DNA from 2 places in the Brevundimonas sp. NPDC055812 genome. Region 2 is predicted to be linked to the other one. Evidence: riboswitches for the same ligand, from Rfam matches in the RefSeq annotation. Region 2 holds a riboswitch; the other holds the start of a gene.
The links. Region 2 has a riboswitch for cobalamin ahead of ACWGL1_RS07460 (TonB-dependent receptor plug domain-containing protein). Riboswitches for the same ligand answer to the same signal wherever they lie in the genome.
Positions count from the first base shown of each region.

Region 1: another riboswitch for cobalamin. It lies ahead of ACWGL1_RS04870 (DUF1852 domain-containing protein); the one in region 2 lies ahead of ACWGL1_RS07460 (TonB-dependent receptor plug domain-containing protein).

Region 1 covers NZ_JBSHDX010000002.1:380,054-395,012, forward strand. Annotated here, with positions in the region: gene ACWGL1_RS04860 (putative DNA modification/repair radical SAM protein) at 1-512, shown strand, start outside; gene ACWGL1_RS04865 (UdgX family uracil-DNA binding protein) at 512-1,939, shown strand; cobalamin riboswitch at 2,767-2,982, shown strand; gene ACWGL1_RS04870 (DUF1852 domain-containing protein) at 3,091-4,077, shown strand; gene ACWGL1_RS04875 (methionine synthase) at 4,107-5,135, shown strand; gene ACWGL1_RS04880 (hypothetical protein) at 5,140-5,271, shown strand; gene ACWGL1_RS04885 (energy transducer TonB) at 5,310-6,062, opposite strand; gene ACWGL1_RS04890 (biliverdin-producing heme oxygenase) at 6,059-6,658, opposite strand; gene ACWGL1_RS04895 (TonB-dependent receptor domain-containing protein) at 6,674-10,171, opposite strand; gene ACWGL1_RS04900 (FecR family protein) at 10,378-11,292, opposite strand; gene ACWGL1_RS04905 (sigma-70 family RNA polymerase sigma factor) at 11,394-11,909, opposite strand; gene ACWGL1_RS04910 (YncE family protein) at 12,022-13,173, opposite strand; gene ACWGL1_RS04915 (TonB-dependent siderophore receptor) at 13,181-14,959, opposite strand, start outside.
Region 2 covers NZ_JBSHDX010000003.1:424,075-439,033, reverse strand. Annotated here, with positions in the region: gene kduD (2-dehydro-3-deoxy-D-gluconate 5-dehydrogenase KduD) at 1-720, opposite strand, end outside; gene kduI (5-dehydro-4-deoxy-D-glucuronate isomerase) at 734-1,579, opposite strand; gene ACWGL1_RS07485 (LacI family DNA-binding transcriptional regulator) at 1,727-2,773, opposite strand; gene ACWGL1_RS07480 (2-keto-4-pentenoate hydratase) at 2,945-3,769, shown strand; gene ACWGL1_RS07475 (MFS transporter) at 3,951-5,165, shown strand; gene ACWGL1_RS07470 (alpha/beta hydrolase) at 5,237-6,220, shown strand; gene cobU (bifunctional adenosylcobinamide kinase/adenosylcobinamide-phosphate guanylyltransferase) at 6,224-6,745, opposite strand; cobalamin riboswitch at 6,785-6,993, shown strand; gene ACWGL1_RS07460 (TonB-dependent receptor plug domain-containing protein) at 7,126-9,084, shown strand; gene cobD (threonine-phosphate decarboxylase CobD) at 9,089-10,099, shown strand; gene ACWGL1_RS07450 (ABC transporter substrate-binding protein) at 10,096-10,950, shown strand; gene ACWGL1_RS07445 (FecCD family ABC transporter permease) at 10,947-11,930, shown strand; gene ACWGL1_RS07440 (ABC transporter ATP-binding protein) at 11,927-12,703, shown strand; gene cbiB (adenosylcobinamide-phosphate synthase CbiB) at 12,693-13,640, shown strand; gene ACWGL1_RS07430 (cobyric acid synthase) at 13,628-14,959, shown strand, end outside.

The sequences.
Region 1 (14,959 bases), on a different contig from region 2:
CCTCGCTGTACGGCGGGTATGGCCTGCGCCGGGTCTATTATTCCGCCTTCAGCCCCATTCCCGACGGCTCCAGCCTGTTGCCGCCGACCAAGCCGCCCTTGATGCGCGAGCACAGGCTCTATCAGGCCGATTGGCTGATGCGGTTCTACGGCTTCACCGCGCCCGAGATCGGGGAGGGTGCGAACGGCGGCATGTTGGACCTGGACGTCGATCCCAAGCTGGCCTGGGCGCTGCGGCGACGCGAGGCCTTTCCTTTGGACGTCAACCGGGCTGCGAGAGAGAGTCTGCTGCGGGTGCCGGGCCTGGGCGTGAAGGCGGTCGACCGCATCCTGTCGGTGCGGCGGCATCGGACCTTGCGGCTCGAGGACATCGGGCGGCTGACTCGCTCCATTGAGGCGGTGCGGCCGTGGATCACGGCGCTGGACTGGACGCCCGGCGGCCTGACCGATGCGGCGGACCTGCGCGCGCGCCTGGCGCCCCGCCGCAAAGCCGAGCAGTTGAGCCTGTTCTGATGCAGACCGCGGTTCTAGCCGACCCGCTGGATTTCGACGGCTGGCGCGAGGCGGCGCGGCGGTTGCGGCTGGCCGGCGTCGAGCCGGCGCGGGTGCAGTTCGTGGTGGGGCAGTCCTTCGGCGGCCTGTTCGACGAAGCTGCTGCTCTTCCCCGGGTTGATGGCGCGTTCAGCGTCCCGCGCACCTTCTGGGAAACGGCGACCCAGTTGATCCAGCATCGATCCGATGATCGCTTCGACCTGATGTATCGCCTGCTATGGCGCTTGAAGGATCAGCCGAACCTGATGGCCGTTCTGTCGGATCGTGACGTCGCCGAGGCGGCTGATCGGGTGAAGGCGGTGCGCCGCGCCGCTCACAAGATGAAGGCCTTCGTTCGTTTCCGACAGGCTGAAGACGAGACGGGCGAGCATTGGGGCGCCTGGTTCGAGCCGGCCCATCGCGTGTTGCCGGCGACGGCCCCCTTCTTCGCGCGGCGGTTCAGCACCATGCGGTGGTCGATCCTGACGCCGGACGGGTCCGCCCATTGGAACGGCGAGGCCTTGACCTATGGGCCGCCCGCCGATCAGGCGCAGGCGCCTAGGGAAGACGCGATGGAGGAATTCTGGCGCACCTATTACGCCTCGACATTCAATCCGGCGCGGCTGCGGCTCCAGGCCATGCGCTCGGAAATGCCCAAGCGCTACTGGAAAAACCTGCCCGAGGCGGCGCTGATCCCGGAACTGACCGCGGATGCGTCGGTTCGCACAGAAGCCATGGTGACCCAGCCCGCGCCTCGACCCAACGAACGGTTCCAGCGTGTTCGCGCGCCCGCGATTGATCGCGCCACGACCGATGATCTGGTTCCCGAGACTCTCGACGACCTGGCGCGCGGCGTTCAGGGCTGCCGCCGCTGTCCCTTGTGGCGGGACGCCACCCAGGGCGTCTGCGGCGAGGGGCCGGCGCGCGCCGGCCTGATGGTGGTCGGCGAACAGCCAGGCGATCAGGAAGACCTGGCCGGACGTCCCTTCGTCGGCCCGGCCGGACGCCTGCTGGACACCATGCTGGAGGCGGCGGGGCTGGATCGGCGCGACCTCTACCTCACCAATGCGGTCAAGCATTTCAAGCACGAGCCGCGCGGCAAGCGCCGTCTGCACAAGACGCCCAATGCGGGCGAGGTCCAGGCCTGCCGCTGGTGGCTTGATCATGAGCGGCGCCTGGTGAAGCCTCGGTTGATCCTGGCGCTGGGCGCGACGGCGGGTCTGGCGCTTCTGGGCCGAAAGCCCGCCGTGCAGGCGGAGCGCGGCCAGATCATCACGGCGGACGACGGCGCGCGGGTGCTGTTAACGGTTCATCCCGCCTATCTGCTGCGCCTGCCTGATCCAACGACGAGGGATAAAGAACGCGCCAGGTTCCTGGCGGACCTCGCGGTCGCGTCGGCTGAACTTTAAGATATCAGGCGAGAAAACCAAGTGTGAGGTATCGGCGTTCGCATAGTCGCTCTGACTATGCCGATCTGAGGCAATATAAATCCAGTAAAATCAATGTATTATGTGGGCTTTTTTAATCCGGACTTGGAGTCTATTTCCCTATCCGCGAGGGCGGAACGCTCCGCCTTCGCAGAGGCGCGCTGCCGTCGATCCCTTTGAAGCTCGGTGGGATGCTCTACGGATGATTTAGGTTGGGCGGCATAAGGTGGCGCTGTTTCCGCGGATTTTCCGTAGGATGACGACGACTTTCCAACCGAGGCATACCCCTCGAGCACTCCATTCAGCTCGGAGAGCAGTCTAGTCCGTTCCGGATCGTTCGCCAGACTCTGCAGTCGTTCGTTCAGGGCGACCAGGAAGGCGGCGCGATCATTGTGCCAGCCTGGACGGGTCGCCTGGCCAGGAGTCAATCTGGCCGCGCCACGCGCGAGAGGCGTAATCGAGGCGCGAGTCAGTCGATAGGACTGATCAAGCTCAGGCGTCACTAGAGCATAACCAGCCTCGGTCAGCCGGGCCTCCAGAGCGGCTAGGGCTGTGCTCGCCGTGGTCGAGCAGCACAGCGCCTGCGACCGGCTTCCTGGCCTCGAGCCATGCGACGAGATCGGTGGCGTCGCAGCAGGCTTCGCCAACATCCGTCGCGGCCATCTGATGTCCATCCCTATGGCTCAGAGCGCATTCAGGCGCTGACGCAGGCCGACATTCAGGCCTGGCGAGAAGCCGATGAGCTCGCAGTACTAGCATAATTATATAAAGATATCTTTATATAATAATTGACTCTGGCGGCTGGCGTGTCATGTTCACGCCGTCGTGGTTCTCCGCACGGTCCTCGGACTGCGCGAAGCTAAGAGGGAAGCCGGTGAGACCTCGGTCGATGCCGGCGCTGCCCCCGCAACTGTGAGCGGCGAGTTGAAGGTCCATTTTGTGTCACTGGGGGTTCGCCTCCGGGAAGGCCGGACCGGAGGCGATGACCCGTGAGCCAGGAGACCTGCCTCGACAAATAACGTCCTCCGGCGGGGTGTCCGGTCAGGTCGCATGAGCGCCGCGACGGGACGATTCCGCGCGAGCGGTCGCGCGTCCCTGTCCGCTGTCTCGCCACAGCATCAACGGCAGAGACCATGGCGAGCAGCGAATTCACCTTCAGCATCAAGCGCACCCCGCTCGACGAGAATTACGTTCCCGCCGAGAACACGCGGATCACGACCAACTTCGCCAACCTGGCCAGGGGCGAGAGCCGTCAGGAGAACCTGCGCAACACGCTGAGGATGATCGACAATCGGTTCAACTCCCTGGCGCACTGGGGCAATCCGAAAGGCGATCGCTACGCGGTCGAACTCCAGATCGTCTCCGTCGAGATGAGCCTGGCTCCCGGTGAAGGGACGGACAGCTTTCCGCTGATCGAAATCCTTCAGACGACGATTGTCGATCAGCAGACCGGCGAGCGGACCGATGGGATCGTGGGAAACAACTTCTCCTCCTACGTCCGCGACTACGACTTCAGCGTGGTTCTGCCGGCGCACATGAAGGCCAATCCCGGCGCCTTTGCGTCGGCGGATTTCGGCGACCTGCACGGCAAGCTGTTCAGGCATTTCCTGAACTCGGCCGCCTATCGCGCCAATTTCGGCAAGCCGCCGGTCATCTGTCTGAGCGTGTCGAGCAATAAGACCTATCACCGCACCGGCGATGAGCACGCCGTCCTGGGTCTGGAATACGGGAACGACGCCTTCTCGCCGACCGACGAGTATTTCGCGAAGATGGGGATGAAGGTCCGCTACTTCATGCCCAAGGGCAGCGTGGCGCCCTTCGCCTTCTACCATGTGGGCGATCTGACGGCGGACTACACCGATCTGGAGCTGGTCAGCACGATCAGCACCATGGAGACCTTCCAAAAAATCTACCGTCCCGAGATCTACAACGCCAACTCCCCGGCTTCGGAACAGTATCAGCCCAGCCTCAAGTACCAGGACTATTCGCTGACCCGGATCGTCTACGACCGCGAGGAACGCAGTCGACTGGCCGTCGAACAGGGCCGGTTCGTCGAGGAGCGCTTCATCAAGCCGCACCGCGCCCTGCTGGACCAGTGGTCCGCCAACTTCGCCGCCTGATCAGTCCCGAATTGCTAAAGTCATCGAAAATGAAAACCCTGTTGCCCACCTCGACCGCCGGCAGCTTGCCCAAGCCCGTCTGGCTGGCCGAACCCGAGACCCTCTGGTCGTCCTGGAAGCTGGAAGGCGAGGCGTTGATCGAGGCCAAGCGGGACGCCCTGCGCCTGTCGCTGGACGATCAGCGTCGGGCCAGCATCGACATCGTCAGCGACGGCGAGCAGACCCGCCAGCATTTCGTCACCACCTTCATCGAGCATCTGGACGGCGTCGATTTCGAGCAGCGCAAGACCATGCGCATCCGCAATCGCTATGACGCCAGCGTGCCGGTGGTCGCGGGCGCGGTCAGCCGACCGAAGTCGGTCTTCGTCGAGGGCGCGAAATTCCTGCGCGCCCAGACTGACCAGCCGATCAAATGGGCCCTGCCGGGGCCGATGACGATGATCGACACCCTCTACGACGACCATTACGGCAGCCGCGAAAGGCTGGCCTGGGAATTCGCAAGGATCCTCAACCAGGAGGCCAGCGAGCTGGAAGCCGCCGGCGTCGACATCATCCAGTTCGACGAGCCCGCCTTCAACGTCTTCTTCGACGAGGTCAATGACTGGGGCGTGGCGACGCTGGAGAAGGCTGCCGAGGGGCTGAAATGCGAGACGGCCGTCCACATCTGCTACGGCTACGGCATCAAGGCCAACACCGACTGGAAGAAGACCCTGGGGTCGGAGTGGCGCCAGTATGAAGAGGCCTTCCCCAAGCTGCAGACGTCCAGCATCGACATCATCTCGCTGGAGGCCAAGAACTCCCGCGTGCCGATGGACCTGATCGAACTGATCCGGGGCAAGAAGGTGATGGTCGGGGCCATCGACGTGGCGACCGACGTCATCGAGACGCCGGAGGAGGTCGCCGACACCCTGCGCAAGGCGCTTCAGTTCGTGGACGCCGACAAGCTCTATCCCGCCACCAACTGCGGCATGGCCCCCCTGTCGCGCCGGGTCGCCAACGGCAAGTTGAAGGCGCTAAGCGCGGGCGCGGAGATCATCCGGAAAGAACTGTCGGCCTAAGCCCATGAACGCTCTTCTGCGCCGGCTGCGTCTGGACCCCTATATCCTCGCATGGCCAGTCGCTGTCATGCCTGCGCGGGGAGCGGGCAAGGACAATCTGGATCAGGCGGTCCATGCTGCCTATCCGGCGGTATAGCCGAATGAGGAAGCTTGGCTGACTTTGTATGAAGGCTGTCATCGGCGCGTGAAGAAGTCCACGTGGGTCATGATCTCGATCACATCGCCAGGCTCGTCCTTCGGCGGCGGCGGCAGGGGCTGGGCGCGCTGGAGCATGGCTAGCGCCTCCCTGTCGAGCATGGGGCGGCCAGATCCGCGGACGATCGACGATGACAGCACCCGTCCGGCGCGGTCCATGGTGAAGCGGAGATGCACCACGCCTTCTTGGCGCTGGCGCTCGGCGATGGCGGGATAGCGCTTATTGCGGTCGAGGTGAGCCAGGACCCGCGCGCGCCATTCCTGGGGCGTGCTGGACGCCTGAGCGGCGGGTGGAGCGGGTCGGGCCAGTGGCGCCGTAGTGGCTGGCGAAGGCGGCTGGGGCGTCTGAGCCGCTGGCGACGTTTCAGGCTGGACGGGCGACGCCAGGGCGGCCGACGGCGTGTCGACCGCCGCAAGGCGGGGGACGACTTTCTGCGCCGGCTGTCGGCTCCCGGGGGTGTTCTGGGCGCGTTGAGCCTGTTCCTCGCCAGGCGCGCGCTCGGAGGGCGCCTGGACCGGCGAGGCGTCAAAACGGATCAGCTCCACCGCAATCGCCTGGGGCTCGGGCGGAGGCGGAGCGGCGGCGCCGACCTTCAACAGGACAATGAAGGGGGCGGCGTGCAGAAGGACGGCCGCCGACATCGCCATCAGATTGCGACGGCGCGAACGCCGCACCGGCCGTCCCGGCGGAGGTGATGCGGCGAACGATACGGGGGCGGCGGTCAGCCTCATGCCTGACCGGCGTCGAAATAGAAGGCGCGATCAACGAGTTCTCGAACACGCCTGAAGGCGTCACGCGCGCCCTCGTTCACCCGTTCTTCCTCTTCGGCGGAGAAATCCGGAGCGTCGAGACGGGCGGTGAAGGCGCGCCAGGCGTTTGCGCGACCTTCCGACGCGGGGGCGAGGTGGCGGGCGCCGAAGGCCTCTGACAATCCCAGGCCTGCGGCGGCCTTCAGCAGGAAGGCGGCGCCGAGGTTGGAGCCCTCGGCGACATAGAGCCAGCCCAGGGCCGTGGGAACATCGGCGGCCTGGCCTGCCGCGAAGCGGGGGGGATCGTCGTCCGTGGCTGGCTCGGCGTCCAAGTCGGCCAGATCGGCCCGCACTTCGGCTTCGCGGCGTCGATGTGACAGGTCCGGGATCAGCGCCGCCAGTTCCGGCTGATCGTAGAGCGCCGCGATGTCCTTGTGGAACGCGTGCTGCACCCGCAGGAAACGAACGTAGCGTCCCCTGTCGGCGAACGGATCCGCGGCCATGATGGTCTTGTCGAGGCTGTCGTGAATTTGATGGCTGGCGGCCTTGAGGCGCCGCGCGCGACTGTGTGCGCTCATTGTCGTGATCATTGCCTAGAAACGATAGCTGAAGCCGATGCGCAGGGCGTGCAGGTCCGCGTCGCTACGAACCTTTCGGCCGTTGACGATATTGGACGTCCCGGGGCTGGAAATCGTCTCGCGCAGGATAGCGCCGGTCACACGGTCGCGCATGATGGCGCCCGTAACAGGATCGCGGACGAACGATGTCTGGGACCAGGCCAGGGCCGCGCCCTTTCTGGCTTCATCGAAGCTGTGCGTGGCGTCGCCGAAGCGTGAATAGAGGTACTCCGTTCGCACGGACCACGAACCGCCCAGATCACGTTCCAGGCCTGCGCCCAGGCTCCAGCCGGACCGCGTCTTGCGGCTGGTTTCGGTGAAGAAATGCTCCAGGGCGTTGATCATGCCCTGATCGTTGCCGCCGACCGAACGATATTGATTGCGGGTCTGGGTTTCTCGCAGCCAAGCCGGTCCGGCGGCGCCGTAGACGAACGTACGGCCCAGGGCGTAGCCGACACGGGCGCGCAAGACCCCCATGCGATCCCAGTCGTAGCTCGTGTCTGATTCCAGCGTGTCGAGCGCGCGCAGGCTGTCTGTATAGCTGCTTGGGTCGCTGACCAGCACGCCAGTCCAGCTTCCTAGCGCGCCGGCTTGGAAATCGCCCTCCAGACCCAGCACCAGATTATTGGCGAACTGCCAATTGTAGCCAGCGTGGACGCCGCCCATGGCGTTGTCGAGGCGCAGATCGATCAGACCGTCGTTTTCCAGATCGGCCGGAGCGCCCGAAGCATCCGTGACCGTTCCTTCCGAGCGGCCGAAGCCATAGCCGAAGCTGGCGCCGACATAGGGGCCGGTCCAGTCCGTGACCTCACCGTCGTCGGCGCCGCCGAACCAGTTCGGCAGCCAGGCGCTCGAGCCGGCGCCCAACTGGCCGGTCAGACCGATACGGAAGGTGCGACCCGGCGCAGGCACAACGCCGAGGCTGAGCGCCTCCAGATAATATTCGTCCGTCAGGTTCTCGACGCTCCAGTCCAGCGATACGGCGTCGCTGAAACGATAGCGTCCCGTCAGGTCGACGGTGGTGTAGGCCTCCCAGGGAATGGCCTTCAACAGAGGCGCGAAGCCGCTGTCCGTCGGCTCGAATTCCACCGCGCGCTCGCCGCGATAGACGATGCGGCCGCCGACCATGACCCTATCATTCAGGAAGCTCTTGTTGATCGACAGATTGGCCGAGAACTCGGGCGGGATGTAGTTGGTGGCGTAGTCGGAGGCCAGCGAACTGGCCACGCAGGCTTCGCCGGGGCGGCAGAACAGGATGTCGTCATACCATGTCGCGCCCGCCGCGACCTTCCAGCCTCCGATGCTGTAGTCGGCGTTGAACTCCAGCCCGCTGAACTGGGCGCGATCGATGTTGTACATCTGCATCTGATAGACGGAGCGGACGTAGCGGCGGGCGATGTAGTCGTGAATATCGTTGTCGAACCAAACCAGCTTCAGACCCAGGTCGTCATCGGCGGCGAACAGGTTGGAACGGACATAGTTGACCCCGACTTCCCAGTTATGGGCCTCTTCCTTGTGCAGGTCGGGATTGGCCATCATGAAGAAGCCGGATGTCGCCTCCATCAGCGAGGGGAGGCGCGCCGCCTGCTTGTAGTTGGCGAACAATTGCCATCCGTCCGCAGGCATGACCGTGGCGCCCAGCGAGAAGCCGAAGGCGTCCTCGCTGCGGTTCGGGATCGGGGCGCTGTACACCGTGCCGGTCTGGCGGTCTTCGAGGCTGTAATCCTGATAGCGCAGGCCGCCGTTCAACTGCAGCCAGGCCGTCGGCGTCAACTGCATCTGCGCGAACAGGCTGGCCTCTTCGCGCATGCCCTGGCGGGCCGGAGGGTTGCCGCTGCCGCTCCATTCGCCGATCGGGCCGGCTTCCTCGCGCAGATAGGAGACGCCGTAGTCGGCGGATAGCAGCCCCGCCGGCGTTGCGAGGCGCGAGCTGTTGGTCGCATCAACGCCCCAGGTGTCGATGTAGCGACGCATCGGGTCGGACTGGCCCAGAGACGGCGCGCTCTCCTCCAGTTGCGACAGCCAAGCGTTGAGCTTCAGATCGATCAGCTCATTCGCCGGATTCCAGCGATAGCGGCCGGTGAAACGGTCCAGCGCCGTCTGCGACAGCGGATGCCGTTGATTCACGGAGGCCGTCGGATTGGTCATGGCGCCGGGATAGTTCTCGCCGAAGCTGCTCCAGTAGCCGCCGTAGCCCAGTTCGACGGCGTGATCCTCGGCCGGCCGGAACGTCGCCTTGAACAGAACGGATTCTGTTTCGGTGGAAGTGTTCAGCACCTCTTCGCCGGCGGCGAACGGCGTCGCGCCGTAGCCGTCGTAGAAGGCCAGGGCGCGCGCACACAACTGGGTCATCTGCTGATCCTTGGGCGCGGAGACGCAGTATTCGGAGGGCGTGTTCGTGCGCTGGGGCGCACCGTCGCCATTCGCGCCGGCGTGATAGTTCCCGCTGCGGCGGAAGGCGTAACCTGCGACAAGGTCCAGGCGCTCGCCCTTGCGGCCATAGACGAGGCTGCCCGACCCGTTGGTGGGTTCGAACACGGCGGGGCGGCCGGTTCCGCGCGTGGCCAGCAGTGGTTCATAGCCGCCCCAGAGCGCGGGTTCGATCAGCGAGCGACGCATGGATGAGCCGGGCTCGGTGCTGTTGGTTCCAAGGCCCAGTTTGAAGCGCAGGCCGCTGGTCTCGCCTTGCGGGACCACGTCGTCGACGGTCAGGGTGGTCATGCTGACCGAACCGCCGATGCCCCCCGCGATGGCGTTGCCGTTCGAGGGGCCCTTCTCGATGGCGAGGGAACTGATGAAGTCCGGATCGATGAAGCTGCGGTTGCTGGTCCCCTGATAGCCCCGATAAACGGTGGTTCCGTTGATGGCGCCGTCCACGGTGACGGCGACGCGGCCCTGGCCCTGCAATCCACGGATATTGACGTCCAGACCGCCGCTGTTGCGCGACTCGCCCGACAGAACGCCGCTTTCGCTTTTCAGCAGGTCGGCGGGCGAGGTTCCCGGATAGGCGTCCAGAGTTTCGCGATCGATCACGCTGACGGAGCCGGGGGTCACATAGACGGTTGAGGCGGTGCGGTCCCATCCGCCCACGGCGCCGGAGCCGGCTTCGCTCTGACGGCTGTCGCCGGCGCCCTCGACCCGCACTGCGCCGAGTTGGATAACGCCCGGCTGCGCCTGGGGCGCCCGTTCCAGCGTGACGACGGCGCCGTTCAGCCGATAGGTGAAGCCGGAGCCCGCCAGCAGGCGATCCAGCGCCTGCCGCGGCGTCAGGACGCCCCGGACGCCTGCGGTCTGGATTCCCCGAACCGCCGCGCCGTCGGTGGCGACCTGAAGCCCTGACTGGGTGGCGAAGACGACCAGGGCGTCGGCCAGCGGCTGGCGCGGCACGTCATAGGCGCGTGCGGCCTGCTGCGCGGCGGACTGCGCGAGCGTGGGCGAGGCGAGATAAAGCGGCCCTAGGGCCGCGGTCGCCATCAGGAAGGAAGTCACCGCCGACCGGCGCGCCCGACTACGCGCGTTTCGCCCCATACTCACTGAGAAACTCCATCTCTCGACTGAAGCGGCGGATGCAATTCATTCGCAATCGCCTGTTCTGGGCTTAACGAGCGAGCGGTCCGGTTTTCCAGAAATAGTGCCGACTGGCGGGTTGGGATGATTATTTATAACGATTATTCAATATGTTATGTGGATACGATGATGACCCATGGCGTGATGCGCCGCACCTTTCCGCCCAGGGGTTCGACCATCACAGCCAGACCTGAAGCAGGATCGGTCATGTCGTAGGAGCCGGTTACGGTGCGGCGGCCAAGTCCGCCGTCTGTCAGGATGATCACCCCGCGGTGGCGCCGTCGTGCATCGCTCAGCATCTCGGTGACGGTCTGATCCAGCGCGATGAGACGGTCTTGCCGCCAGGCGCCCACGATCTCGGGCGCACTACGCCCGATCCGGACGCCGCCGGGGACGGCTCGCGTCCAGTCGCCGCCATTCAGGACGGTGACGTCGGCGTCGTTTCGCTCGACGCGGACCCGGCCGTGTCGAACAGCGACGTCCGTGCCCGCCGCGCCCATCCGCACATTGAAGCCGGTGCCCAGCACGGTGACGCGCGCGTCCTTGGCCTCAACATGAAAAGGACGGGTCGGGTCGTGTGCGACCTCGAAATAGGCCTCGCCGGTCACGAGGCGGACATCGCGGCGATCTCCCTGCCGGTCGATCGAGATCGCGCTGCCCGGCGCCAGGCGGACGGTGCTGCCGTCTGCGAGCGCAATGGTGCGCTCGTGACCGATGTCCGCCACGTAATCGGCGGTCCACCGCAAGGCCGTCGACGGCGCCAGGACGGCGGCTATCAAGGCTGCGGCGATCCCGCAATCGACGACGATACGGGCTCGCGGCCGCGACGACGCGCGCGACGTTGGAATCTTCCGCATCAGAGAGGTGACCTGGCCCACGTCTTCCCAGGCGATGACGTGGGCGGGGGATTGATCGAGCCAGCGTTCGAACGCGCGCCGAAGGTCTTCGTCGCCCGGCGCCTCGTTCAGACGGACGGACCATTGCGCCGCCTGCCTCAGGGGCGTGTCGGACTTCGCCGGCGCTGTCATTTCCGTTTCCCCTCAAGAAGGGCCTGGATGAAGATTGCGGCCTCTTCAAACTCAACGTCTGGACCGATGGTTTTTCCAGAAACAGGCGTCGTGATCATGGTTCAGACGTCTCGCGACAGGCGCTGGGCGCAGTGTTCCACGCCGTCGACGACAAGCGCCTGGGCCAAGGCGACGGACACGTTCAGACGTGCGGCGACTTCTCGGAGCTTCAGACCTTCGACCTTGTAGAGAATGACCGCGCGTCGCGTCCGTTCGGGCAGTTCGTTCAGGCTCTCCAGCAGGCGCTGGAGATCGGAACGCGCCACGACCACGGCTTCAGGGGAGGGGGAGTCGTCGGTCGGTTGGTTTCCGTCCTCGACCAGGCCTTCGACGGATCGCCGCCCTGACCGCTTGCGCGCGCGGTAAACGTCCAGCGCAAGGTTTCGAACGGTTCTATAGAGGTAGCCGACAGGTTCGGCGATGAGCCGGCGACGTTCGACAGCTTCGACCCGAAGCCACGCGTCCTGAACCAGGTCTTCGGCATGGGCGTGATCGCCGACGATGCCGCAGGCGTAGTCGATCAGCGCCTGCCTGTGCGTTTGATAGACTTCGAGAGAGCGAGGCGGCTGAGACGGCAAGCGAGCAGGTCGACGACGATAGGTTATCTGACGAGCGGCATCCGTGGCCGTCGGACTGAGCCGGCCGCAGATTCTGCTCGGTTCGGGGGCGCCGGAGCGGCCCCTTCGCCGATCAGGGACGCGGGGCCGCCGGAGGGGCGGCGACATCCAGCGGAATGCGGACGATGCTTTCGACGCCGCTGGCGGAGTAGGTGCTGGTGAAGGGCGTCTTCACGGTTACGAACAATGTCTGTCCGTCAGCCGAAAGCGCCAGGCTGTTCGGGTTCGGCCCGGCCCGCACCGTGCGTTTCAGGGCGTGCGTATCCGCATCCCATACCGACACCGTGCCCCGCTCGCGGTTGGTCACATAGAGTTCGCGCCGTTGGGGGTGGAGCAGGATGGCCATGGACTCGCCGGCCTCCGGAATGTCCCCGATCTTCTCGCCGGTGTCCGGATTGACGATCAGCACCGTCTTCAGCTTCGAGTGATCGGTCACGTAGAGCCGATTGCTATCGACGTCGAAGGCGAAGTTCAGCAGCAGGGCTTCGGCGTCTCCGGCCGGGCGGAAACGGCGCTTGATGGCGTAGGAGGCGGTATCGATGACCAGGATTTCTCCCCCGCCGTTGGCTGCGTAGAGGTCGCCCGTGCGCGGATGGATCGCCAAGCCCGTGACCCATTTCCCAGCCTCGCGGATTGTATGGCGAAGTTGAAGCGTATCGGCGTCAACGACCCAGATCACGCCGGGATCGCCCACCGCTCCGATGTAGAGCGCGCCGTTGGCGGCGTCATGGATCACCTGACGGGGGCCGAATTTATTACCGTCCGGGCCGACCTCGTTCAGGTCCAGCCGGCCGATGATGCTGTTGTCTTCCAGGTTGAAGGCCGTGACGCTGTGCTCAAGGCTGTTCGTCGCATAGAGCCTTGAGCCGTCGGCGTTCAGGGCCAGGGCGAAATTGCCCCGGTCCGTGTGGATCGCGCCGACCGGCTCCAGGGTGTCGGCGTTCAACTTATAGACGATCCCGCCCTTGACGCCCGGAATGGCCAGGGCGGAGGCAACGTAGAGCGCGTCGTCGCGAGGATTGTAGCGGACTTCATAGATCCCCCGCGTCAACTCGCGGTAGAGCACGCCATTATCCTGCACGGCGGCGCTGGCGGCGGGTTCGGCGGGCAGGCCCGACGGCATGTTCTGCGCCAGCGCGGAGGTGGAAAGCCCGGCTCCGGCGAGCAGCAGGAGGGCGGCGGCGGATGATTTCTGTAATCTGGTCATGTTGACGGCCTTGGGCATGAGGGGGTCAGAAGCGGTATCGCAGGCTGACGGTCGCGTTTCGGGGCGCGCCGTAGCGATACTGGCTGAAGAAGCCGATCTGGCTGTAATAGGTCTCGTCGAAGAGGTTCTCGACATTGGCCTGCAGCTGAAGCGCGTCGCTCAGGTCGTAGCGCGCCATCAGGCTGACCAGGGCGAAGCCGTCCTGCTGGAAGCGGAAGGGCGCGTTGGTGACGGGATTGACGCCGGCCGAATAGTTCTTGCTGCGGTAGTTGACCCCGCCGCCGATGACCAGATCGCTCCAGGCGCCGGGCAGGCGGTAGGTGGTGAACAGCTTGAGCAACTGGCGGGGATGGTCGGTGTTCACGGCCTGGCCGGTCGCGTCCTCGACCTCGAACTGGCTGTAGCCGAAGTTGATGTTCCAGCCTTCGAGCGGGCGGCCGGTGACTTCCAGTTCGAAGCCCTTGCTGGTCGCGCCCTCGGCGCCGTAATAGGCCTGCGCCGGCGGGGTGACGCCGGGAACGAAATAGCCGATGTCCGCCTGAGCCAGATTGTCCTGTTCGATCCGGAACACGGCGACGGAGGTCTGCAGGGCGTCGTCGAAGAAGGCGCTCTTGAGCCCGGCCTCATAGGCGGCGCCGACGATAGGCTCCAGATAGCCGCCGTTGCGATCGCGCGCATCCTGGGGCTGGAAGATCTCGGTATAGCTGGCGTAGAGCCGATGCGTCGGCGTCAGGTCATAGAGCGCTCCGACATAGGGAATGAAGACGTCGTCGTCGCCGTAGTCGCGCTCGGGTCCGAAATTGAATCCTGACAGCTCCCAGCTCGCCAGGCGCCCCCCGCCGATCAGTTTCAGCGAGTCCGTCAGGTTCAGCCGCAGGGCGCCGTAAAAGCCTGTCTGCTTGACCGTCTCATCGACCGCCAGGACGCCGACGTCGGAGAAGCCGGGATAGGGATAGGCGGCGCCGTCCCAATTCACGAAGTCGTCCGCCGGGGGGAAGGCGAGGGCGGCGTAGGTGGAGGTCTCCCGATCCTGGGTGCTGTGCAGGGCCCCGACGACGAACTCATGCCGGCGGCCGAACAGGCCGAAGTCGCCCTTCAACTGAATGTCGAAGCTGTTCTGGATGCTCTCGCCATCGTCCGAGTAGGGATAGGTGTACTGGATCGAGCCGGTAGAGAGATCGACCAGGCCCGACAGATAGAGAATCTCGGTGGTCTGGGCGTTGCGCAACCAATTGTAGTTGGCCGTGAGCCGCCAGCCGTTGGCGAACTCGTGCTGGATGTTGGCGATGATGTTCTGGTTCTCGGTGTCCCAGTAGGTCCAATCGGCCGAAGCGGTCTTGGAGCGCGGCCAGACGGCGAAGGAGCCGTCGCTGTAGAAGGAGGGCAGGGCGCCCCAGGCCGGGGCGTTGGGCGAACCGGATTGATGACTTGCGCCGATCCTCAGCAGGGTGCGGTCGGTCAGGTCGGCGTCGATCACCCCATACAGCACGGTCTTCTCATTATGGTAGAGGTCGATGTAGCTGTCGCCCTCCTCGTATTTGGCGACCAGCCGCCCGCGCAGCGCGCCGGAGGCGTTTAGCTTGCCGCCCACATCAGCCGATACGCTCCAGGTGTTCCAGGATCCCACGCTGGCGCCGACATAGCCGCCCAGGACCTCGCTGTCGGCGTGTTTGCGGACCAGGTTGATGGAGGCGGACGGATCGCCGGCTCCAGTCAGCAGCCCGGTGGCGCCGCGCACGATCTCGACCCGCTCATAGAGAGAGACGTCTGCCACGGTCTCGCCGGCGCCGCCGGCGAGGGTCCA
Region 2 (14,959 bases):
CCCCTGCACATAGTCGCTGGCGCGGCTGGCCAGGAAGACGGCGGCGCCGCCCAGGTCGGCCGGATCGCCCCAGCGGCCGGCCGGAATGCGCCCGAGGATCTCCTTGGAGCGCACCGGGTCGTCCTGCAGCGCCTGGGTGTTGTCCGTGGCGAAATAGCCCGGTGCGATGGCGTTGGCGTTGATCCCGTGCTTGGCCCACTCATTGGCCATCAGCTTGGTCAGCCCCGCCACGCCGGATTTCGACGCGGTGTAGGACGGGACCCGGATGCCGCCCTGATAGGACAGCATGGAGGCGGTGTTGATGATCTTGCCCGGACGGCCGCCCGCGATCATCCGCTTCACCGCCGCCTGGCTGAGGAAGAAGAGGACCTTGAGGTTGACGTTCATCACGTCGTCCCAGTCCTGCTCGGTGAAATCCACGGCGTCGGCGCGGCGGATGATGCCGGCGTTGTTCACCAGGATGTCCACCGGGCCGAGCGCGGCCTCGGTCTCGTCCAGAATCCGCTCGATCGGCTCCATGGAGGTCAGATCGGCCTGGATGGAGACGGCCTTGCGGCCCTTGGCCAGGACCTTGCCCACGGTGTCGTCTGACGCCCGGCGGGCGACCGAGGCGACGTCCGCCCCGGCCGCAGCCAGGGCCAGGGCGATGCCCTGACCCAGGCCGGTGTTGCCGCCGGTCACCAGGGCGACCTTGCCCGTCAGATCGAAAGGATCAGCCATGCCCTGGTTTCCCTTACTTCAGCTGACAGATGTCGAGCTTGTTCATGTCGGTGTAGTCGAGGTTCTCACCGCCCATGCCCCAGATGAAGGTGTAGTTCGACGTGCCGGCGCCCATGTGGATCGACCACGGCGGGCTGATGACGGCCTCGCCGTCGGCCATGATGATGTGACGCGCCTTGTCCGGCTCGCCCATGAAGTGGAAGACGCGGTCGTCTTCGCCCAGGCCGAAGTAGAGATAGGCCTCCGAACGACGGTCGTGCAGGTGCGGCGGCATGGTGTTCCACACCGAGCCGGGCTTCAGCACGGTCACGCCCAGCAGCAGCTGGCAGGACTTCACCTTGGCGGGGACGATGTACTGATAGATGGTGCGTTCGTTCGAGGTCTCGAGCGAACCCATCTCCAGCGGCACAGCCTCGGCGATCGAGATCTTAGCCAGGTCGTAGCGCGTGTGGGCCGGGGTCGAGATCAGGTAGTATTTGGCCGGATTGGCGGCGTCCTTCGAGGTGAAGGAGACGTCGGCGGCGCCCATCGGGATGTAGAGGCCGTCACGGAAATCCAGGTCCAGGGTCTCGCCGTCGACGGTCACCGCGCCGGCGCCGCCGATGTTGACCACACCCAGTTCGCGCGCGACCAGGAAGGGCTGGCCGGCCAGCGACGGCGGCTCGGAATGGGTCGGCAGGCTCAGCGCCGCGTCGGTCGGCATGGCGCCGCCGATGATCATGCGCTCGTTGTGCGAATAGTTCAGGCTGATCCGGCCCGCCTGGAACAGGCCGCCGACCAGATAGCGGTCGCGCAGCTGTTCGTTGGAGGCGCCCTCCATCATGTCCGGATGGGTCGCGTGATAAACCTTGTCGTACACCTTGTTCCTCCAGGATTCCGCAGGCCGGAATCATTCATCGGCGGGATGATCCGCCTATGTCGTGTCCAGTTTGGTAACCGGTGTCAGTGCTTTGGGCAAGAGGAGGCCTTTTGTCGCGGGCGCGTCGGCTGCGCGCAGGCGGACGGCCTAGACCTGGATGGCGGAGCGACGCACCACGAGGGAAGGGCGGATTTCGGGTTGCTGCAGCCTGGCGGGATCGACGCCGCGCATGGGCGCCAGTAGTTTTTCCGCCGCCATCCGACCCATGTCGCGGATCGGCAGGCGCACCGAGGTCAGATTGGGCCAGATATGCGCCGCCATCGGCAGGTCGTCATACCCCACCACCGACAGGTCGCGCGGCAGTTCCAGCCCCCGTTCGCGCGCGGCCTGCATGACGCCCAGGGCCATGTCGTCGTTCAGGGTGAAGATGGCGGTGGGCGGTTCGGGCAGGGACAGCAGGGCGTGGGCGGCCTCGCGTCCCGAATCGAAGGTGTAGGCGCCCTGGATGTCATAGGCGGGCGGCAAGTTCACGCCGCGTTCCTTCAAGGCGTCGATGAAGCCCTGGCCGCGCACGACCGATGAGCGGAAGGAGGCCAGACCGCGCACCAGGGCGATGCGCCGATGGCCCAGATCCACCAGGTGCCGGGCGGCCTCGGCGGCGCCGATCCAGTCGTTGGTCACCACCATGTTCTGGGGCTGGTCCAGGGCGATCGAGGCGATGCGGACATAGGGGGTGTCCAGCTCGCGCAGCAGTTCGATCACCGTCTCGTCCTCGGACACCGAGGGCGGCATGATGACGCCGAACAGCCGCTGGCGTTCGACGAAGCCGCGAATGTCCTTCAGCAGGGTGGGGGAGGTGCGGCTGCACGGATGCACCACCAGTTCCAGGCCCGATCCCTTCAGGGCGTCCAGGATGCCCTGCTGCATGTTGACCACATAGGTAGGGCTGGGCTGATCATAGATCATCCCGACCAGGAAGGACCGGCGGAAGGCCAGGCCGCGCGCCTGCGGATCGGGCACGAAGCCCAGTTCGTCGATCGCCTCCTGAACGCGGGCGCGGGTTTCCTCGCGCACGAACGGAGACTGGTTGATGACGCGCGACACGGTCTTCTTGGAGACCTGCGCCACGCGGGCGACGTCATTGATGGTGGCGCGCTTGCCGGATTTCGCCGGTTGCGAATCCCGTTCTGACAAAGGCGTCCCCCTTTCCTGGTTCCTGGACCAGCCATAGCCGCGCCGGGCGTCAGACGCCACGGTTCATTGGCGATGAATGATTGACACCGGTTTCCATGAGCCGTCATTATCCGGAGCTTTCAATCGGGGCGTCACATTGATCCATCAGATTCTATCTTCGGAGCGCGGCCTGTGACGGCGGCGACGGACCCGGCCGCCGACCTGGCCGTAGCGCAGGCTTTCGTGGACCATCGGCTGGCGGCGCGAGCCCTGCCGGATTATCCGGGGGCGACGCCTGACGCCCTGAGCCGGTCCTACGCCATTCAGGATCAGGCGATCGCCCTGTTCCCGGACCAGGTCGTCGGCTGGAAGGTCGGCGGCGTCCCGCCGGCGCAACAGGCCGTGCTGGGCGCGCACCGGGTGGCGGGCGCCATCTTTGCGGCCAACGTCTGGACCGCAGGCGGGCAGCCGACGGACCTGCCGGCCATCGAAGGCGGTTTCGCCGCCGTAGAGGCTGAGTTCATCGCCCGCATCGGCGCCGACGTCGATCCGAACCGCACGGACTGGACGCTGGCGGACGCGGCCGATCAGATCGACGCCGTCTTCATCGGGGTGGAGCTGGCCGGCAGCCCGCTGTCCAGCATCAACGACCTGGGCTCGGCCGTGGTGGCGTCGGACTTCGGCAACAACGGCGGACTGGTGATCGGTCCCGAACTGACCGACTGGCGCGCGCGGATGGAGACCATTGAGGTCGAGACCCTGATCAACGGCCAGAGCGTGGGCCGGGGCGGCTCGGCTTCGCTGGCCGGGGGCGCGCTGGAATCGGTCCGCTTCCTGCTGGAGCACGGCGCGCGCCGCGGACGGCCGTTGACGGCGGGGACTCTGATCTCGACAGGCGCGGTCACGGGCGTCCACCGCGTGGACATCGGCGATGAATCGGTCTGCCGTTTCGCCGGCGCCGGCGAGGTTCGCTGCCGCATGGTGAAGGCCCGCCCGCAACACGATCCGAGAGGCTGACCGATCGGCTGACACAGGAAATCAGGCGCCCACCCGTCCGCAGAGGGATGCAGAAGACGGGACGCGCTGAGGAAACAAACGGAAAAGGACGCCTTCGATGACCGAGGCTTCGCAGACCGCCGAAAAGGGAGGGCCGATCCGCGTGACGGCCCCTCCGGCCGGCAAATACCGCTGGATCGTCATGTGGCTGTTGTTCGCCGCCATGGTGATCAACTACGTCGACCGTCAGATGATCGGCTTCCTGAAGCCGACCCTGTCGACCGAGTTGGGCTGGTCCGAAACAGATTACGCCGACATCGTTTTCTGGTTCCAGGCGTCCTACGCCGTCTTCTACCTGATCTTCGGTCGGGTCATGGACAAGATCGGCGCGCGCTGGGGCCTGGGGGTCGCCTTCTTCATCTGGCAGATCGGCCACATGATGCACGGCGCGGCCCGCGACCTCTCGCACTTCATCATGGCCCGAATGATCCTGGGCGTCGGCGAGGCCGGCGGCTTTCCCGGCGGCATCAAGGCCGTGGCCGAGTGGTTCCCCAAGAAGGAACGCGCCTTCGCCACCGGCCTGTTCAACGCCGGCACCAATATCGGCGCCATCGTCACGCCGTTGCTCGTCCCGGTTCTGGTGCTCAGCTTCGGCTGGCAGATGGCCTTCGTCATCACCGGCCTGCTGGGCCTGATCTGGCTGCCGATCTGGCTGATCGTCTATCGCCGTCCGCGTGAAGTGAAGAAGCTGTCGACGGCCGAACTGGAGTGGATCGAGCAGGACCCGGCGGACCCCGTCGAGAAGATCGGCTGGAAGAAGCTGCTGACGGTCAAGGAAACCTGGGCCTACGCCGCGGGCAAGTTCCTGATCGATCCCATCTGGTGGATGTTCCTGTTCTGGCTGCCCGACTTCCTGGGCAAGACCTACGGGCTGGATCTGAAGACCTTCGGCCCGCCGATCGTCGCCATCTACCTGCTGTCCGACGTCGGCTCGGTCGGCGGCGGCTGGCTGTCGGGACGCTTCATGAACCGCGGCATGAACCTGAACAAGGCCCGCAAGCTGACCATGCTGATCTGCGCCCTGTGCGCCGTCCCGGTCGCCTTTGCGGCGTTCGCCTCCAACCTGTGGATCGCGGTGCTGATCATCGGTCTGGCCACGGCGGCTCACCAGGGCTTCTCGGCCAACCTCTACGCCTTCCCCGGCGACGTCTTCCCGCGTGGAGCGGTGGGCTCGGTCGTCGGAATCGGCGGGATGCTGGGCGGTATCGGCGGCATGATCATGGCCAAGTACGCCGGCTTCGTGCTGGACAAGCTGGGCACCTACACCCCGATCTTCGTGGTGGCGGCCTCGGCCTATCTGGTGGCATTGCTGGTGGTCCACATCATCTCGCCCAGATACGAACCGGCCAAGGTCTAAGGACCCGACGCCGAGAGGGGCGCTCGTCTGAGGGGGCGGGCGCCCCTCTTCAATTCCACCGGGAGGGTTTCATGAACATCCATCGCCGCGCCCTGTTGAGGGTTGGAGCCGCCGCCGGCGGCGCGTTCGCCGCGCCGGGCGTCGTTCTGGCGCGCAATCAGGCTGTTGCGCCGCCCGACCCGACCGAGACGGTCCGCCTGTGGCCCGCCGGCGCGCCGGGCGGCGAAGGCGTGAGCGTGGTTCCCATCGTGCCGGAGCGGTCAACGGATCCGAGCTATCGCGACCGCTACGCCCAGTACACGACCGATCCCCTGATGACGGTGGTGCGGCCCGCCCGCCCGAACGGTTCGGCCATGCTCCTGATTCCGGGCGGCGGCTATCGCTGGTCGGTGTTGGACAAGGAGGGCTTCGACGTGGCCCGCGTCTTCGCCGCCAGCGGGACGACCTGTTTCGTGCTGCGCTATCGGCTGCCGGCTGACGGTTGGGCGGCGGGACCGGACGCCCCCCTGCAGGACGTGCAACGGGCGATCCGGCTGATCCGCAGCCGCGCGGCGGAGTTCGAGGTGCGGCCGGATCGCGTGGCGGTGCTGGGCGCCTCAGCCGGCGGCCATCTGGCGGGTCTGGCCAGCGCCCAGACGGACGCCGCCTACGCCTCGATCGACGGCGCCGATATGGCGTCCCTGCGGCCGGATCTGACGGTGTTGCTTTATCCCGTCGCGACCATGACGGACCCCTACGTCCACGCGGGGTCCCGCGCCCACCTACTCGGCGCCGCGCCTCGCGCCGAGGCGATCGCGGCCTATTCGCTCGAGCAGATGGACTGGTCGGGCGCCGCGCCGGTCTTCCTGATCCATGCGATGGACGACGCCTCGGTGCCGGTCGAGAACAGCCTCATGCTTCTTTCAAGCCTGAAGGCGGCCGACGTCAGGACCGAAGCCCACCTGTTCCAGGAAGGCGGTCATGGTTTCGGAACGCGCCTGATCGCCGGCCGACCGGCGGACGCCTGGCCCGAGCTGACGCGGCGCTGGGCCGCCCGGCTGGACTTCGCTCTTTAGAGGCTAGATCCGCTCCAGCGGCAGACGCATCCCGGCCACGATCAGACAGGCCGCGTCGGCGACGGCGGCGATGCGCTGGTTCAGGCGGCCGGCCTCGTCGCGAAAGCGTCGACCCAGCGCGTTGTCGGGGACCAGGGACCAGCCGACCTCATTGCTGACCACCCACAGCGTGGCGGGGCAGGCGGCCAGAGCCTGGGCCAGGTCGTCGAAGGCGGCGGCCAGGTCGCGCTCGCCCAGCATCTGATTGCTGAGCCACAGGGTAAGGCAGTCGACGACGGCGACGTCCTCGGCCGACAGGGCGCGCACGGCCCCGGCCAGATCCAGCGGCGCCTCGACCCGGCGCCAGGCGTCGCCGCGTTCGGCCTGATGGCGGGCGATGCGGTCGCGCATCTCGTCATCGAAGGCCTCGGCGGTGGCGATGAAGACGGGCGTGCGGCCCGCCGCCTCGGCGGCCCTCTCGGCCTGTCGTTGGGCGTAGCCGCTCTTGCCGGAACGGGCGCCGCCGAGAACCAGCGTCAGGGTCATGCGTCGTCTCTCCGGTTGACCTGAACCGCGCGCGGTCCTACTGCCACGGTCGCGTCAGGTTCCCCGAAAGGGGATTGAAAGGGAACGGAGTGTGAAACTCCGGCTGTTCCCGCAACTGTAAGCGGCTAGCCCGCGCGTCATACGCCACTGGCGGTCCGGAAGGCCATGGCCTGAACGACTGCTGGGAAGGCGACGCGCACCGGCCTTGATCCGCGAGCCAGGAGACCTGCCTGTCGCCGTCGTTCTCCGTGCGGTCGGGATGTGCCGGGCGGTCGAGGCAACTCGTGTGACGACAGTCGTAAACCAGCCGCGTCAGCGGCCGCTTTCGCTCATCCGGGCGACGGGCGGTCCGGTGCGGCGTCGTCATATGGAGACCCGGAATGAACCGGACCGCATTCGCTACCCTGGCCGCCGCCAGCCTTCTGGCCGCCGTGCCCGCCTTCGCCGCTGAAGTCCTCGACCAGCAAGCCGCCGCCCCCGACGTGGCGGGTCGCGCCGGCGCCACCGCCGTCGAGGACGTGGTCGTCACCGCCAACCGCTCGGCCCAGCCGATCGAGCGCGTCGGCGCCTCGGTCACTGTCCTGACCCAGGCCGCCATCGAGGCGCGCCAGACCCCGGCCGTGGTCGAGCTTCTGGCCCAGACGCCCGGCGTCAGCTTCACTCGCAACGGCGGCGTCGGCGCCTCGACGGGCGTCAACATCCGCGGCGCCGAGAGCCAGCACACCGTCGTCCTGATCGACGGGGTCAAGCTGAACGATCCGTCCTCGACCCAGGGCGGTTTCAACTTCGGCAACCTGCTGATCGGCGACACGGCGCGCATCGAGGTGCTGCGCGGCGCCCAGTCGACCCTGTGGGGCAGCCAGGCCATCGGCGGCGTGGTCAACATCGTCACGGCCGAGCCGACCGAAGCCCTGCAAGGCAGCCTCGACGCCGAGGCCGGCGCGCGCGGCACGACCTATTTCCGCGGCGGCGTCGGCGGGGCCAACGAGCGCCTGAGCTGGCGTCTGGCGGCCAGCCGTTATGACACCGACGGCTTTTCGGCCTTCGCCAAGGGGACCGAGGATGACGGCTACACCAACACCGGCCTGTCGGGCCGCCTGAACGTCAAGGTGACGGACGCCGTCTCCCTGGACCTGCGCTCGGTCTGGTCCAGCGGCCGCAACGACTTCGACGCCTTCAACGGCGACAGCCGCGAATACGGCAAGACCCAGGAGCTGGTCGCCTATGCCGGTTTGAATTTCGACCTGCTGGACGGCCGGTTCCGCAACCGCATCGGCTACGCCCACACCGACACGGACCGTCGCAACTTCAACCCGGACAACAAGGTCCAGACCCTGACCTTCGACGCCGAGGGCCAGAACCGCCGCTGGGAATATCAGGGCGCCTTCGCCTTCACCGAGGCGCTGAACGCGACCTTCGGCCTGGAGCATGAAAAGTCGGAGATGAAGACCCGCTCGCCCGGCGATTGGGATCCGAACCCGGCCTTCGGTCGTGGCGAGGCCGAGCTGAACAGCGCTTATGGCCAGTTGCAGTGGACGGTGCTGGACGGTCTGACCCTGACCGGCGGCCTGCGTTATGACGATCACGCCCAGTATGGCGACAACCTGCTGGGCCAGGTCGCGGCGGCCTGGGCCCTGAATGAGGGCGATACGGTGGTGCGCGCCAGCTGGGGCCAGGGCTTCCGCGCGCCGGGCCTGTATGAGCTGTACAGCGAGTACGGCAACCTGACGCTTCAGCCCGAAGAGTTCGACAGCTGGGAGATCGGCGTCGAGCAGCGCCTGTTCGACCGTGCTGTCGTCTCGGCGACCTACTTCAATCGCCAGGCGGACAATGAGATCCGCTACAACGGCTGCTCGACGCCCTCGACGGATCCGCTGTGCACCGTCAACGGCGCGGGCCGCTGGGGCTATTACCGCAACGTCCAGAAGACCGAGGCGCAAGGCGTCGAACTGGTCGGCCGCGTGGATGTGACGGAGCGCCTGAGCGTCAGCGCCAACTATACCTGGACCGACGCCAAGAGCGCCTCGGGCGCCACGGACGGCAAGCGTCTGACGCGCCGTCCCCAGCATATGGCGAACTTCGCCGCCGATTACGCCTTCGCCTTCGGCCTGAAGACGGGCGTGGCGGTGCGTTACGTCGGCGAGACGTTCAACAACGACACGAACACGGTGAAGGTCGGCGCCTACACCCTGGTCGATCTGCGCGCCTCCTACCCGATCAACGACACCCTCGAAGTCTACGGTAGGATCGAGAACGCCTTCGACGAGGACTATCAGACGGTCCTGAACTACGGCGCGCCGGGCCAGGGCGTGTTCGGCGGCGTTCGCGTCCGGTTCTGATGTGATGAAGGACGCCGCGTTCCTGACGACGGCGACCCGGCACGGCGGCGGCCTGATGACGGCCGCCGCCGCCTATCCCGACGCGCCGCAGCCCTGGCTGGACCTGTCCACGGGGATCAATCCCGAGCCGTGGCGGGGACCGCGCGCGTCGGAGGAGGCGCTGAACCGTCTGCCCGATCCCGCCGCCCTGGCGGCGCTGGAGGCCGTCGCCGCAGCCGCGTTCGGCGCGTCGCCTGAGCGGACAGCGGCGGTCGCGGGGGCCGAGGCCGCGATCCGTCTGCTGCCCCTGCTGCTGGGCGTGCGGGCGGTCGAGGTCGTCGGCCCGACCTACGGCGCCCACGCCGAGGCCTGGCGGGCGGCGGGCGTGGCGACGCGCCTGATCGCGCCCGATCAGGCGGCGGCCTCGCAGGCGGGCGTGCTGGTCGTCGTCAATCCGAACAATCCCGACGGCCGCCTGATCCGGCGGGCCGATCTGATCGCCATGGCGCGGGCGCGCTCCAAGGCGGGTCGTTGGCTGGTGGCGGATGAGTCCTTCATCGAGTGCGCGCCCGGCGACAGCGTGTCGGACTTGGCCGAGCCGGGGCTGATCGTCCTGCGCTCCTTCGGCAAATTCTACGGTCTGGCCGGGGTGAGGCTGGGCTTCATGCTGGCCGCGCCCGAACTGATCCGGCGTCTGCGCGCGTTTCAGGGCGATTGGCCGGTCGGCGCCGACGCCCTGACGCTGGGGTGCGGCGCCTACGCCGACGAGGCCTGGCGGCGCCGGACCGAGGCGGCCCTGGCCGAGCGGGCCGATCGGCTGGACGACCTGCTGGCGCGTGCGGGGTTCCAGATCATCGGCGGGACCAGCCTATTCCGCATGGCGCGCACGCCCCACGCCGCGCGCTGGTTCCAGCACCTGTGCCGGGCGGGCATCCTGACCCGGCCGTTCGACCACACGCCCGACGCCCTGCGCTTCGGCGTCCCGGCCGATCGCGACTTCCCCCGACTGCAACGCGCGCTGGAGACCTTCGGATGAGGGCGACACGGCGACAGGCGCTGGTGGCGGGTGCGGGGGCCATGCTGGTCGCCGGACCGGCTGCGGCCGACGCCGCCCCGCGTCGCGTGGTGTCGCTGAACGCCTGCCTCGACGCCATTCTGGTCCACGTCGCCGACCGGAGGCAGATCGTCGCCCTCAGCCACTATGCGCGCGAGCCGGTCGGCTCGACCATTTCCGAGGTAGCCAAGACCCTGCCCTTCACCTGGGAGACAGCGGAGGAGGTCATAGCCCTGCGCCCCGACCTGGTGCTGACCAGCCGCCACAGCGCCCTGGCGACGCGCAATGCGCTGGGCCGCATGAATATTCAGACCGAGCTGTTCTCGGTGCCCGACAGCGTGGCAGCCAGCCTGGACCAGGTGCGCGAGGTCGCCCGCCTGGTCGGCCGTCCGGCGCGGGGCCAGGCCCTGATCGCGCGCATTGAGGCGGCCATCGCCGCCGCCGCCCCGCCGCCGGGATCGGCGCGGCTGACGGCCCTGATCTATCAACCCAACGGTTTCGCCGCCGGGCGCGGCACCCTGATGGACGAGATGATGACCCGCGCCGGGTTCGAGAACGTCGCCGGGCGATATGGCCTGGGCAAATGGGGCAATGTGCCGGTCGAGCGCCTGCTGGCCGACCCGCCGCAGGTGCTGCTCAGCGGCGTGCCGGTGCGCGGCTCGCGCACCTGGGCCGACCGGGTCATGCGCCATCCGGCGCTGAAGTCCCTGTCCGGCCGGATGGTGCAGGCGCAACTGGAAGAGAAGCTGCTCTATTGCGGCGGCCCGGTGCTGATCCAGACCGCTGCCGCCCTGGCCCGTGCGCGCCGCACGGCGCTGGAGGCCCTGACATGACCCTGCCGCGTCCCCTGGTGATGATCGGGCTTCTGCTCCTGATCGTCGCCCTGTCCGTCGCCAGCATGAGCGCGGGCCGCGTCTGGATTCCGTGGAGCGACTGGGCCAGCCAGCGCGGCGATCCCGCCTGGGCCATTCTGTTCGAACTGCGCCTGCCGCGCACGGTGCTGGCCTTGATGGTCGGGGCGGTGCTGGGCCTGACCGGGGCGGCGTTGCAGGGCTACACCCGCAACCCGCTGGCCGATCCGACGATCCTGGGCGTGTCGACCATGGCGGCGTTGGGGGCGGTGCTGACCTTCTATCTGGGCGCGGCGGCCAGCGCGCCGTGGGTGCTGCCGGTCGCGGCCATGATCGGGGCGGGGATCGGCGTGTTGCTGTTGCTGGCCCTGGCGGGGGCGACCAGCAGCGTCGTCACCTTCATCCTGGCCGGGGTGGTGATCCAGACCATGGCCGGGGCGGGCGTGGCCCTGGCGCTGAACCTGGCGCCCAACCCCTGGGCGGTGAACGAGATCGTCAACTGGCTGATGGGGTCGCTGGCCGACCGCAGCGTGGTCGAACTGAGGCTGGCGGCGCCGGGCATGATCCTGGGCTGCCTGCTGCTGTTGACGCAAGGAAGGACGCTGGACGCCCTGACCCTGGGCGAGGCGGGGGCGCGGTCGCTGGGGGTGCAGCTGGACGTCGGGCGGATGTTGCTGGCGCTGGGGGCGGCCCTGGCGGTCGGTTCGGCGGTGGCGGTGACGGGGTCGATCGGCTTCGTCGGCCTGATCGTGCCGCATCTGTTGCGGCCGCTGATCGGCGCACGGCCCAGCGGCCTGCTGCTGCCCTCGGCCCTGGGCGGCGCGGCGTTGACGCTGGCGGCGGACATCCTGGTGCGGCTGACGCCCGCCTCGACCGAGATCAAGCTGGGCGTGGCCATGGCGGCCCTGGGCGGCCCCTTCTTCCTGGCCCTGCTGATCAGCATGAGGAGGAAGCTGGCATGAGCATCCTGAGCGCGGAGAACCTGTCTGTTCGCCTGGGCGACAAGGCGGTGCTGAACGGCGTCGACGCGGCCTTCGCGCCCGGGCTGGTGACGGCGATCGTCGGACCGAACGGGGCGGGCAAGTCGACCCTGCTGGACTGTCTGGCGGCGTTGCGGACGCCCGACGCGGGCCGGGTGACGCTGGACGGCCGAGCATTGCGCGACCTGCCCGCGCGTGAGCGATCACGCCGCATCGCCTATCTGCCCCAGAACGCCGAGATCGCCTGGGCGGTCGAGGGGCGCACCTTCGTCGGCCTGGGCCGCACGCCCTACGTCGGCGCCTGGGGCCTGAGGGCGGACGACCGCGCCGCCGTGGCCCGCGCCATGGCTGTGGCGGGGGTGGAGGCGTTCGCCGACCGTGTCGTCTCGACCCTGTCGGGCGGCGAGCGGGCGCGCGTCCTGATCGCCCGCGCCCTGGCCGGAGAACCGCAATGGCTGCTGGCGGACGAGCCGCTGGCGGGCCTCGATCCGGGCCATGTGCTGGACGCCTGCGATCTGTTCCGGCGCCTGGCGAATGAAGAGGGGCGGGGCGTCGTCCTGACCCTGCATGACCTCGACGCCGCCCTGCGCGTGGCGGATCGGGTGATCGTCCTGGCTGAGGGGCGGGCGATCGCCGACGCCGCCCCGGCTGAGGCCCTGTCGCCCGAGGTGCTGAAGACGGCGTACGGCGTCGAGGCGCGCACCCTGGACGGCGCGCGCGGCCCCGTGCTGGAGATGGTCGGCCGTGCCCGTTAGCAGCCTGCCCACGCCCTGGATCGTCGCCGGCGCTTTGCTGGTCGAAGGCGTCGTCGGCTGGCCCCGGCGCCTGTCGCATCCGGTGGCGTGGATCGGCGCCCTGATCGCGGTGCTGGAACGGCGCTGGAACGGGGCGGAGGGGCCGGAACGGGCGCGCCGCATCCTTGGCGTCGTCACGGTGCTGATCCTGATCGCCGTTGCGGGCGGCGCGGGCTGGGGCGTGCAGGCGCTGGCCGCCGTCTCGCCGTTGTGGCCGGGGGGGGCGCTGCTGCTGGTCTGCGGCGCGACGGGACTGGCGGCGCGCAGCCTGTTCGATCACGTCCGCGCCGTGGCTCGGCCGCTGAAGGCGGGCGATCTGCCCGCCGCGCGTCTGGCGGTCGGCATGATCGTCGGCCGCGACGTCGAGGCGATGGACGAGGGCGAGGTCGCGACGGCCGCTTTGGAAAGTCTGGCCGAGAGCTTCTGCGACGGCGTGGTCGCGCCGGTCTTCTGGTTCGTGACCGGCGGCCTGCCGGGGCTGTTCGTCTATAAGGCGATCAACACCGCGGACAGCATGATCGGCCACCGGGAGCCGCGCTGGCGAGCCTTCGGCTGGGCGGCGGCGCGCACCGACGATGTGATGAACTGGATACCGGCGCGGATCGCGGGCGCCTTGATCGCCCTGGGCGGCGGGCAGGGCTGGCGCATCATGTGGCGCGATGCGGGCAAGCACGCCTCGCCCAACGCCGGATGGACCGAGGCGGCGATGGCGGGCGCCCTGCGGGTTCGACTGGGCGGACCGGTCCGCTATGACGGCGTTATGACCGACCGACCTTTCTTCGGCGACTGGGCGCCGCCGTCCGCCCACGACCTGAAGCGAGGGCTGAAGGTCTATGGCGTCGCCTGCACCCTGTTGCTGGTGCTGCTGATCGTGGGGGGCTTGGCATGGCCGCGCTGATGATCCAGGGCTGCGGCTCGGATGTGGGCAAGTCGGTGCTGGTCGCGGGCCTCTGCCGCGTTTTCGCCAATCGCGGCCTCACGGTGCGGCCGTTCAAGCCGCAGAACATGTCCAACAACGCCGCCGTCACCGCGCCTGATCAAGCTGGCCGCACCGGCGAGATCGGCCGCGCCCAGGCGCTTCAGGCGCTGGCCTGCCGCACGCCCGCCAGCGTCGATATGAACCCCGTCCTGCTGAAGCCGCAGAGCGACACCGGCGCTCAGCTGGTCGTGCGCGGTCAGGTCGAGGGCGTGTGGCAGGCGGCGGGCTATCAGGACCGCAAGGCCGCCCTGCTGGACGTGGTGCTGGACAGCTTCCGCAGTCTTCAGGCCGAAGCCGATCTGGTGATCGTCGAGGGCGCGGGCAGTCCGGCCGAGACCAACCTGCGCGTCGGGGACATCGCCAACATGGGCTTCGCCCGCGCGGCGGACGTGCCGGTGGTGCTGGTCGGCGATATCGACCGGGGTCATGTGATCGCCTCTCTGGTCGGCGCCCATGCTGTGCTGGACGGCGAGGACCGGGCAATGATCCGGGGCTTCATCATCAACAAGTTCCGCGGCGATCCGGCCCTGTTCGACCAAGGCCGGATCGAGATCACGCGGCGCACGGGCTGGGCGGATCTGGGCATGGCTCCGTGGCTGGCGGACGCACGAGCGCTTCCGGCCGAGGACGCCGTGGTGCTGGAGCGGTCGGGCGGCGGGCGCGGCGGAAAGGTGCGGATCGCCGTGCCCATGCTGTCGCGCATCGCCAATTTCGACGACTTCGATCCGCTGAGGCATGAGCCGGGCGTGGACTTCGGCTTCGTGCCGCCGGGGCAGGCCCTGCCGGGGGATGCGGACCTGATCATCCTGCCGGGGACCAAGGCGACGCTGGCCGATCTGGCGTTTTTGCGCGCGCAGGGCTGGGACGTGGATATCGCCGCTCATGTGCGGCGGGGCGGGCGGGTGCTGGGGGTGTGTGGCGGCTATCAGATGCTGGGCCGCACGATCAGCGACCCTGACGGCGTCGAGGGCGTGGCGGGTTCGGCGCCGGGGCTGGGCCTGTTGGACGTCGAGACGGTGCTGGCGGGGACCAAGACCTTGCGCCGGGTCGCTGGAAGGCTGACGCCGTCGGGCGCGGCGGTCGAGGGCTATGAGATTCACATCGGCCGCACCGACGGCCCGGATACGGCGCGTCCGGTCGCCATGATCGACGGGGGGGCGCATGGCGCGCGCTCGGGCGATGGACGGGTCGCGGGCCTCTATGTCCACGGCCTGTTCGACCGGGCCGAGGCGCGGGCG